DNA from 2 places in the Rhizobium laguerreae genome. Region 1 is predicted to be linked to the other one. Evidence: riboswitches for the same ligand, from Rfam matches in the RefSeq annotation. Region 1 holds a riboswitch; the other holds the start of a gene.

Region 1 (5,469 bases):
GGACCAGATGGTCGCGGGCTCGCCGTTTGCCTCGCTGTTGATCCAGATTGCCGCCCTGAGCACGGCGGTCAATTCCATCGAATTATTGGCGGAATCTTCGGCGCCACCGAAGCCGGACGCAATTTCCGCCGCATCACGATAAACGACAAAAGCCCATCCCCCGCGCCCGGAACCGGGTTCATAACAACCGTCCACGAAAACGTGGAAGCCGTGCTGGGTTTCCGGCAGCCCGACTGTCGTTGCGGGGGAGCTGAGTTCATTGGCAACACCTGTCATTTTCGACGTCCGGATATGAGTACGTTCCCCAAGCGACGCAGGAGATTGGAGTGGAGCACTTGGCCTCGTTGATTACAATCGGCAGCCTCTTCATAATCAAACACTTGGGTCTCCAGCGGTCCGCTGGATAAAACCGCGAAAATACGCTAGGAATTTATCCCAGCTTATTAAGAGAAATACCCTAAGAGAACTGGCGGCGATCAACGCCGCAATCGACCGATCAATTCTTTGCTCATTCCGGGACGACGCCGTGAAACGCCGAAACCTGTCTCTTGCCCTTCTCCTTGCCTTTTCGGCGCCTGCCGCCGCGCAAAGCAGCGCTGTCTGTGAGGACCTGCGCGGCCGCCTCGCCGACTTGCCGCGATCGATCGGCAATGGCAACGGCCCGGAAGCCCGCCGATATGCCAGCGCCATGGCCGAGCAGAACCTCGAGCTGCGCAAGGTCCGCAACGATCTGCGCAGCTTTGGCTGCACGTCAGGCAGCATGGTGGTCGTCGGCGGCGAGAATGCCGATTATTGCACCGAGCTCTCGCAGGCCGAAGCCCGTATGATCGACAATATCCGCTATCTCCAGGACCGCCGCAACGTGCTGGCCGGCCAGAACGGTGCCAATGACGGCGCGCGGCGCGAACTGATTGCCGCTCTCGAGCGCAATGGCTGCAACAGCGAAAACTTCTACGCCCCGAGCGATCGCAGCGCCGCCGACCCCGCCCCTAGCGTCGAGGAACAGGCAATGCGCACCGATACCTTCATTCCGCTCGGCGGCGGTGAAGAGGTTGATCCGCGTTACGGCCTGCCGCGGGCAGACATGCTGTCGCCAGTCAGCACCATGTGCGTGCGCAGCTGCGACGGCGGCTTCTTCCCGATCAGCTCAAACGCCACGTCGGTTGATTTCGGCCGCGACGCCCAGACCTGCGCCAAGATGTGCCCGGGTATCGAGACCGAATTGTTCTATCGTGATGTGACGAGCACCGAAGCCTCGAACATGATCTCGGTCGCAATGGGCACGCCTTACAGCGCCATGAAAAACGCCTTTGCCTACAAGAACCGTACGCCCGGGGAAAAGTCCTCTTGCGCCTGCAATCTCACCGCCTATTACGAGGAGATGCGCGGCAAGCAGGCGGTGAGCGAACCGCCGCAGCAGGGCTCGATCACCACCATCCGCACCAACCCCACGGCGAAGAATCCCGCAGCCGCCGCGCCGCAACCATCCGTTCCCGAGCGCCCCTATGATCCGACGCAAAACCGTGTCCGTCAGGTCGGCCCGCAATTTCTGGCCGGAGATCAGGGCTCGATCGATCTCGCCAACCCAGCAACGTCAGGTCCGCAGCCGCAACAGCAGCAGTGATCGAACAGCTGGAACGGCGGTGGCCGAGCCATAGCGGCGTTATGCCGGGGTGCATGAGATGACGGCATGTCGCGTGAACGAGCGGCGGGATGTGAATGCGGACAGCTTGAGCATGGTCAGTAGGTCGTACGACCACCGCTCAGGTCGAACGTCGATGCGGTCGTGAAGGAGTTCTCTTCGGAGAGCAGCCAGACGGCCATCGACGCGATCTCATGAAGTTCAACAAAACGGTCGCGCGGAATACGGACGCGCATATATTCGATAAATTCCGGTGTCAGCCCGTCCAATATAGGTGTCTTTGCTGTGGTCGGCGTTACCGCGTTCACGGCGATCCCCGTCTTTGCGAGTTCCTTGCCAAGAGACTTGGTGAAGCCCAACACACCGGCTTTCGCTGCGCTATAGGCAGCGATGTTCGGATTTCCTTCCTTGCCCGCAACCGAGGAGATGTTCACGATCCGCCCGTAGTCGTGCTTCAACATGACCGGAACGACGTGGCGGCAGCAGTTGAAGGTTCCCGTGAGGCAGACATCGACAACGTCTTTCCACTCGATGACATCGTATTCAATCGTGGGCTTAACCGGACCGGTAATCCCGGCGGAATTGACGAGGCCGTCGATACGGCCAAAAATCTCCTCGGTAGTTGCCGCCGCGTTTTTGACTGATTGGGAATCTGCAACGTTGACGCCAAAAGCGACGGTGCCGGAGCCGAGAGCGGAAGCGCTGTCCTTCGCCATGTTTTCGTTCAGGTCCCAGATTGCCACCTTGCCACCAGACTGGATGACGCGCTCTGCGATAGCGTAGCCGATGCCGCGCGCACCGCCTGTGATCACGATGATGCGTTCCTTCAAGTCGATCATGTTCATTGGGCCGTTATCCTCCGATCGAGCCGCCGATAGCCGAATATCTCTTGGAATTTCCGGGATTCGCCTTCAGCGTATCGATATAAAGGCCTGGAATAAAGATACCTCACCGGCGTCGGCGACACCCGACATCGGTTTGCTCACCTTGACTGTCGTGACTGTGCGATTGAGGCCATGCTCCACCGCACTGCCCTAGGTGTTCAGTCCCCATCCATCATGGAAGACCAGATCCTCCAGCGGCAGCCGCTGCCGCCAGCCTTTGACGGAGAGTTCCGGCTCGTCATAGAGCCGATCGACGAAACCGGCGCAGAGCCAAGCGACCACCTCGATATACTCGGGTATGCCGAGAATGGTTTTCAGGTCGCCTTCGCGAAAAATGCTGACCCAACCGATGCCCACCCCTTCCGCCCGCGCCGCAAGCCAGAGATTCTGGATGGCGCAGACGGTCGAGTATGAATCCATTCTCGGATTGTGGGTGCGACCTAGCACCACGCTGCCGCTGCGCGTGGGATCGCAGGTCACGCATATGCCGAGCGGCGCCTCCACGATGCCTTCGAGCTTGAGAGCGCGGTAGGCCTGCTGCCGCTCGCCGGCAAACATCAGCGCCGCCTCCTCGTTGGCACTGGCGAAGGCATCCCGGACGCGCGCCCGCACAACGGCACTTTTCACCAGAATGAAATTCCACGGCTGCATGAAGCCGACGGAGGGTGCGTGGTGAGCGGCCGTCAGCAACCGCCGCACAACATCGTCAGGCAAGGGATCGGGCAGGAACTGGCTGCGAACGTCACGCCGCGTCATGATCGCATGATAGACGGCCTCGCGTTCAGCCACGGAAAAACCGGACGCCGCCGAAAGGGCATCCTCATCAAAAGGTCGCATCGTCAAATCCCCAACAACGCAACCGCCCCGCTGTCCGCGCGGATCGGTCTATCTTGCCAGGCCGGTCTTCTGACTGGGCGTCATCCGTCTGCCGCAGCCTTCCCGGCAAGAAGCCAGTGGCGTGGTGAAGCGGCAAACGTCGGCCTTACAGCGTTGGGCACGTTCCGGCTTTGCACCGGATTCCCGATTCTCCCGCCTGGACGGCGGGCACCTGACGGCGCATCTATTTCAGCAAACCGGCGCGGCGGCAAGCCGCGAACCAGATGGTTGATTCTAGCCGCGCGCGCCAAGCGGTGCCATCTGTCTCTTTTCTTCGGCCGGGGCGTAGGGAACACGGACGCGCGACATACCTCTTCTCCCCAGCGGAGCGAGGCAGATCTCCAGCGGGCGCAATAGCGAAATGACACGCGCGTGCTCCGGCATCCCATTCTACTTTATGATTTATTCACATATCAAACACACACTGCGTTTGCGCGTTTTGGGTTGCTATCCGGACATGGGCATGAGGGCTCGTGATGTGACCGTCAGCGTGGATGCCCGTATTGAGACGCCGGTCGGGAACATCTCCGACTGAGCCGCAATTCTAGGCTGCCGCGGAATGTTCCATTTTTTGAAAACGATGCCTCTGACCGCCAAGCTGGCGGCGATTATCGTTGCCGTCAACCTCTGCGGCATTTCCGCTTTCGCCACCTATACCTGGATGTACGAAACCCGGGCATTGATCGATGGCGCCAAGGCCAACTGGTCCAAGGATGTGGAGCAGTTTGCCTCTCTGGCCGCCGGCGGCGTCAAATGGGGCAAGGCGAATGCCGTCCGTGAAGCCTATTCGCTCTACCGCGACGACCCTTCGCTCGATCTCGTGCAGTTTGCCGCATTCAACGCGGAGCCTGCCGCCGTAGACGCCTGGACACGCGATGGCATCAACGGTTTGCCCGCACCGGCCGATCTGGCGAAGAGCCTCAGTGCCAAGCCGGAGAAAACGACGATCGACGACAGCGGAATATCCGCCGGTGTGGTCACGATCATCGCGCCGCTCCCGCTGGATAAATCAGGCAAGGCCACCGGCTATATCGTTACAAACTGGTCCGTCGAAAAAATCGCTGCTGAAGTCAGGCAGAAGGTTCTCATATCGCTGCTCACGCAGTCCGTGATCACCGCCTTGGCCGTCATCGCCTTCCTTCTCGCCATGCGCAGCCTTGTTGGCCGGCCCATCCGGATCATCAGCGAACGCATTAGCGCATTGCAGAAAGGCGATCTGGCTTCACCCGTGACCTACAAGGAAAACGGCGACGAGATCGGCTTTCTGGCACGGGCATTGGAAGTTTTCCGCCACGAGGCGATTGCGAAGGTCGAAAGAGAGCAAGCCGCTGCCGAGCAGAGCGCCTCGCTCGACGCCGAACGGGCGCGCAACGCATTGTTTACGGAAGAAGCCAGCAACACCCAGCGGCTGGTCATGACCGCTCTCGCAAAAGCATTGGAAAAGCTCGCTGCAGGCGACTTCTCGATACATCTGGCCGATCTTGGTCCGGAATTCGATAAATTGCGGCAAGATTTCAACAACATGGTCGAAGCGGTCGCGGCCGCGCTGACGGAGATCAAGGCCGCCTCCGTAGCGGTTGAAGGCGGCTCCAGCGAGCTGGCCTCCTCCGCCGATCAACTCGCCAAGCGGACCGAGCAACAGGCGGCAGCACTGGAACAGACCGCCGCCGCACTGGATGAGGTGACCACCACGGTCAGAACATCGTCGCAGCGGGCCGAAAATGCCGGGAAGCTGGTCGAGGAGACAAAGCGGAGCGCCCATGTCTCAGCGACGGTGGTGCGCGATGCAATCGGCGCGATGGACCGTATTCAGACCTCGTCTAGCCAGATCGGCCGCATCATCGGCGTCATCGATGAAATCGCGTTTCAGACGAACCTGCTGGCGCTGAATGCCGGCGTCGAAGCCGCGCGTGCCGGCGAGGCCGGCAAGGGTTTTGCGGTTGTCGCGCAGGAAGTGCGTGAACTCGCCCAGCGGTCGGCAAATGCGGCAAAGGAAATCAAGAACCTTATCAACGTATCCGGCCAGGAAGTTGCCGCAGGCGTCGGGCTGGTGAACGAAACCGGCGA
Region 2 (5,469 bases), 160 kb from region 1:
GTGGATGATCGCATGGGCGCCGAATTCGCGGCGCAGGAAAGCATAGAAGGCGAGATAGCCGTGCGGCGGCACGAGATCCGGCGAATGATAACTTTCCTTCGGATCGATATTGTAGCCGCGCGCCGGCTGGATGCCGACGAGCACGTCGCCGAAACGTGTAAACGGCAGGGCGAAGACGCCCTCGCGAAAATACGGATCGTCTTGCGGGCTGCCCCAGCGGGCGCTCACCTCATTCTGAATCTTATTGGGAAGAGATTCCAGGAAGCTGTTGTAGCGACTCAGAGAAAGCGTCTCGCGGATGATTTTTCCGTCAGAACCGGAATTGGTCGGCCCTTCCATCAGGTGGCGGATCAGCGCGTCGCCGTCGGCCGGAATGTCAGCGACCGGATAACCCGCCGCCCGCATGGCGCGAAGCACCTCGATGGTGCCGGCCGGCGTATCCAGGCCGACGCCGTTGCCGAGCCGACCGTCGCGGTTCGGATAATTCGCCATGACGAGCGCGATGCGCCGGTCGCCCACGGAAGTCTTTCGCAGCCGTGCCCAATTGGCGGCAAGCTCCGCCGTATAATGCACCCGGCCGGCATCGGCCTGGCTGGCGACGATATTGGTCTCGACCCGCGCGTCGTAGCGGGCCGCCGTCTTGAAGGAGATCGCCCGCGCCAGCACCCGACCGTCGACTTCGGGAAGCGCCACGTTCATGCCGAGATCGCGCGCCGACAGGCCTTGTGAGGAAGAGAGCCATGCCTCCCTCGACGAGGCCGACAGGATCGCCTGCAGCACGATCGCCTCATTCGCCTCCAGCACCGTCGGCTGCCGGTCCGCACCCGGTGCCGAGACCGCAAAGCCCGTCGTGTTGATGACGACATCGGGTTTCAGCGTCGAAAACACGCTTTCGAGAATGCCTGTCGAAACCGGATCCTTGAGGCTATAGGCAAAGACCGGCAGCGGCCGGAGGCCAAGTGTCGTCAGCGCCTCGATCAGAGCTTCGATCGGCCCGGTCTCGCCGCTTTGGACGAGGGCGCGGTAGAAGCTGATGGCGACGATGGGAGATGCCTGTTGCGTCGAGTTCGTAGTACCCCCCTCTGTCCTGCCGGACATCTCCCCCACAAGGGGGGAGATCGGCAAGTCGCTTGAGCTTCCCACAAAAGAAACGTTGGAGGATGCCGTACCTTCGGCCGAGGAGATGGAGCGAGACCTCTCATCCTCGATCTCCCCCCTTGTGGGGGAGATGTCCGGCAGGACAGAGGGGGGTGTCTCAAGCTCGACCGACAAAGGGACAGCCACACGCGAAGATACCTCCGCAGCAACAACCCGCCGCCACTCCTCGACCCCGATCAACCCCCGCCCCGGCCACCAGATACCCGCCTTCATCAGTGGCACGGCCGGCGCCGGCTTCTCGGCGCCCGACAGCATCGCCCCGGCATAGTCAAGAAAAGCCTGCGCGTTGGCATCGCCGCCCTCGATCAGATAGGCCCAGAGCGCGTTGAGGTCGTCGAGCCCGATATTCGAGAAAGGCACAAGCCCCGCATCCGGCCTGGCGTCGCCCGGCAGCACCGCGATCAGCGCACCGGCGCGCGCTGCTGCCGCATGCAGCGCCTCCAGCGCATAGTGGAAATAGCTGGCGCCACCGAGCGCACGGACGATGATCAGCTTGGCATGCCGCGCCGTGCGCTCCACATAGGTATCGACAGACATCGGGTGCTTCATGCTCATCAGGCTGGCGAGCCGGAGCGAAGGCCCCGCCCCGCGCTCGCGATGGGCGGTTGCGATCGCGGCAAGCTCGCTGTCGGCAGCCGACAGGAACAGGATATCGCCCGGCGTCTGCCCAAGGTCGATCGCCTCCTCGCCGTCACTGATCGTTCCCTGTTGAGCCAGAAGCAGATGCATCGGGTTAGGCCAGCGCTTCGATCGCCGCTCTCACCGCGTCCTGATCCATTTCGTGCAGGCCGATGACGACGAGGCGTGTGGCGCGCCTTTCGCCAGACGTCCAGGCGCGGTCGAAATAATGGTCGATGCGGCTGCCGACGGCCTGGAGCTGCAGGCGCATCGGCTTGCCCGAGACATCGACGAAACCCTTGAGGCGCAGCACGTCATGGGCTGATATGATGCCCTTCAGCGCTTCGATGAAGCCGGCCGGATCGGCAATGGGTCCGAGCTCAACGACGAAGCTGTCGAATTCGTCATGGTCGTGCGGCGCACCGTCCTCATGCTCCAGCTCGTGATGCGACTTGCGATTGGCGACATCGTCCTCCGTGCCGATGCCGAGGCCGAGCAGAATGCCAGCCGACACCTCGCCATTCCTCGCTTCGATCATCACGGGCTTGCGGACGGTGCGGGAGGCGACCTCGTCGCGTACCCTGATAAGACCGGCGGCATCGATCAGGTCTGTCTTGTTGAGCACGATGAGATCGGCGCAGGTCAACTGATCCTCGAACAGCTCCTCGATCGGGCTTTCGTGATCGAGCGATTCATCCTCGGCACGGCGCGCATCGACGGCATCATGGTCATCGGCGAAACGGCCGGCGGCAACGGCAGCACTGTCGACCACCGTGATGACGCCGTCGACGGTCACCTGCGTGCGGATATCGGGCCAGTTGAAGGCGGCGACCAGAGGCTGCGGCAAAGCAAGGCCCGAGGTCTCGATGACGATATGGTCGGGCCTCTGCTCGCGCTCGAGCAGCTTCGTCATCGTCGGAATGAAATCGTCCGCAACCGTGCAGCAGATGCAGCCATTGGTGAGCTCGATGATGTCGTCCTCGGTGCAATTCTCCGCACCGCAGCCCTTCAGCACGTCGCCGTCGACGCCGAGATCGCCGAATTCGTTGATGATCAGCGCAATCTTCTTGCCGCCGGCATTGGTGAGCAGGTTGCGGATCATCGTCGTCTTGCCGGCGCCAAGAAAGCCGGTGATGACGGTTGCAGGAATTTTTTGCTGGTTCATGGACTTAACCCTTCATTTTCAGCGGCAGGCCTGCCGCGATGAAATAAACTTCGGCGGCCTTCGCCGCGATCGATTGGTGCAAGCGGCCGGCATGATCGCGAAAATCCCGCGCCATGCGATTGTCGGGCACGATGCCGAGACCGACCTCGTTGGAAACGAAAACGAGCCGCGCTTTCGCGGCGGGAAGGAAATCGGCAAGGGCGGCAAATTCCGTCGCCACGTCCCGCTCCTCCGTCATCAGATTGGTGACCCAGAGCGTCAGGCAATCGATCAGGACGATGCGCCCCTCGCCGTCGATGGCGGCGAGCTTGCCGACAAGATCGAGCGGCTCTTCATGCGTCGTCCAGGATGGGCCGCGGTCGGCCTTGTGTTGGGCGATGCGCGCCTGCATCTCCTCGTCCCAGGCGCGGCCGGTGGCGACGTAGTGACGATCGAGACCGGTTGCCGCCACGAGGTCTTCGGCGAAACGGGATTTGCCGGAGCGTGCGCCGCCGAGGATGAAGGTGGCGGTCATACTCAAACGCCCCTCACGGAGAGTGCGTAGTCGTGGCTTGCTCTGAATGCACCTTTCTCGGCTACTGAGGGTGTGACACCCCCCTCTGTCCTGCCGGACATCTCCCCCACAAGGGGGGAGATTGAATCGCCGAGAGCTTTTCTCCAAACAATTGACGTAGGACGACCGTTGTGCTGCTTGCCGATCTCCCTCCTTGTGGGGGAGATGTCCGGCAGGACAGAGGGGGGTACCCAGCATTCGACATAAGTGGCCGAAAGCGCTGCTCTTGCAGCGCTGCTTGGAGGCGTCGCGCGCGCCGCACTAGGCCGCGCCGAATTCAATCGTTCAGCCAAGACAACCTCCGTGCTGGCAACGGGCATAGTGCCCAAGTGTGGGCTTCTCGCCCGGCACGCATGGCAGGTCTCCTGGCTCGCGGTTATCGGCCGCGATCGGGGCAGACCGGAAACCGGTCGCCCTGATCGTGCCAGCGGATCATCCTCGCCTTCCCGGCTGCATCAGTGAAAAGGTGGACGATTCGTAGACTTGAGAGGCGTCCGACCCCGGTTGATCACCATGCATATCCAGTGGCTTTTCCGGCATGTCGTCCATCCCGCCCGCTTGCACTATTGCAAGCCGTCAGCCGAAAGGCCTGATGCCGGATGGAAGACCCTGACCGCTCTACAGTCGCGGGGTCGGCTGTGATGAAGGCGCCCGGCTTGGGTCCGCCCCGTCACATTCCCTTTTCATCCGGAAGGGCGTAACACCGATCCGGAACCATCCGTTATGTCAGGATGGTCAGTCGACCATCCGTTATCCGGATGGTTAGGCAAGCGCAGGGGTGAAGTCAACCGGGCTTGGCGGTCGACCAGTTGACGGCCACCCGGTATGGCCTGCTCCAACACGACTTACTCTACCTAAAACATCGTCATTATCAGAGACTTACGTCACAAATATTTATCCCGCCCGCCGGGTTTTCGCCGCAATTGCGTCGCAAGCGGACTGCGCCTTCGCCTTCGCCCTTGACCGGGCCTCTCCCTGCCTAGTTGTCTTGCCATGCTTATGAAATTGGATCGGCGCCGTTTCCGCGCGCTGCGTGTTTTCTTCGATCCGGGACGCTTGCGGGCGCTGACCCGGCGCAGCGAGGTCGGCCTGTCGCTGGCGGGCGCCGTCGTCGGCATCATCTCGGGTCTCGCCGTCACCGGCATGAGCTACGTCTCCAACGAGTTGCATCAGCTGGTCTTCGGCATCGCCGACAGCGAAAGATTGAGCTCCTCCGAGATCGAGAACAAGATGCTGCTGCTCACCGCCCCCGTCATCGGCGGCGCCTTGCTCGGCCTGTTGCTTCTGGTTCTGGCGAAACGGCGCAAGAAGCCGATGGTCGACCCTATCGAGGCCAATGCGCTGCATGGCGGCCGCCTGTCCCTGACCGACAGCATCATCGTTGCCGTGCAGAACCTGATCTCCAACGGTTTCGGGGCCTCCGTCGGCCTGGAGGCCGGCTATACCCAGCTTGCCGCCGGCCTCGCCTCGAAATTCGGGCTGAAGCTGCAGCTTCGCCGCTCGGACCTGCGCACCCTCGTTGGCTGCGGCGCGGCGGGCGCCATCGCCGCCGCCTTCAACGCGCCGTTGACCGGGGCCTTCTATGCTTTCGAGCTGATCATCGGCACCTATACGATCGTCTCGCTGACGCCTGTCGTCGTTTCCGCCCTTGTCTCCACCTTGGTCGCAAGGCTGCTCGCCGGTAGCGACTTCACCATCGATATCGGCAGCTTCGGCTCGGTCGTGCCGGCCGATTATGTCCCGGCGCTGCTGCTCGGTGCGTTCTGCGCCGGTGTCGGCATCCTGATCATGCAGGGCGTCGCCTTTGTCGAGGAGTTGGCGCGCAAGAGCTCGATCGCCCCGCCCTTCCGCCCGGCACTCGGCGGCATCATCGTCGGGCTGTTGGCGATGATCTCGCCGCAGGTGCTCTCGGCCGGCCACGGCGCGCTGCATCTCAACCTTTCCCATGAGGTGGCGATCCCGACGCTGATCGGCC

The links. A riboswitch is a leader RNA that binds a small molecule or an ion and turns the genes downstream of it on or off. The one in region 1 is predicted to bind cobalamin.
Region 2: it holds a riboswitch for cobalamin, as region 1 does, so the genes downstream of both, cobU (bifunctional adenosylcobinamide kinase/adenosylcobinamide-phosphate guanylyltransferase) here and bluB (5,6-dimethylbenzimidazole synthase) in region 1, are expected to answer to the same signal.

The regions. Positions count from the first base shown of each region.
Region 1 covers NZ_JAAXQT010000001.1:1,155,616-1,161,084, reverse strand. The annotation lists gene HFO71_RS05740 (ribonuclease H family protein) at 1-276, opposite strand, end outside; gene HFO71_RS05735 (DUF2865 domain-containing protein) at 527-1,624, shown strand; gene HFO71_RS05730 (SDR family NAD(P)-dependent oxidoreductase) at 1,741-2,487, opposite strand; gene bluB (5,6-dimethylbenzimidazole synthase) at 2,677-3,363, opposite strand; cobalamin riboswitch at 3,406-3,593, opposite strand; gene HFO71_RS05720 (methyl-accepting chemotaxis protein) at 3,962-5,469, shown strand, end outside.
Region 2 covers NZ_JAAXQT010000001.1:993,424-998,892, reverse strand. The annotation lists gene cobN (cobaltochelatase subunit CobN) at 1-1,887, opposite strand, end outside; gene cobW (cobalamin biosynthesis protein CobW) at 1,892-2,941, opposite strand; gene cobU (bifunctional adenosylcobinamide kinase/adenosylcobinamide-phosphate guanylyltransferase) at 2,946-3,455, opposite strand; cobalamin riboswitch at 3,833-4,228, opposite strand; gene HFO71_RS04920 (chloride channel protein) at 4,488-5,469, shown strand, end outside.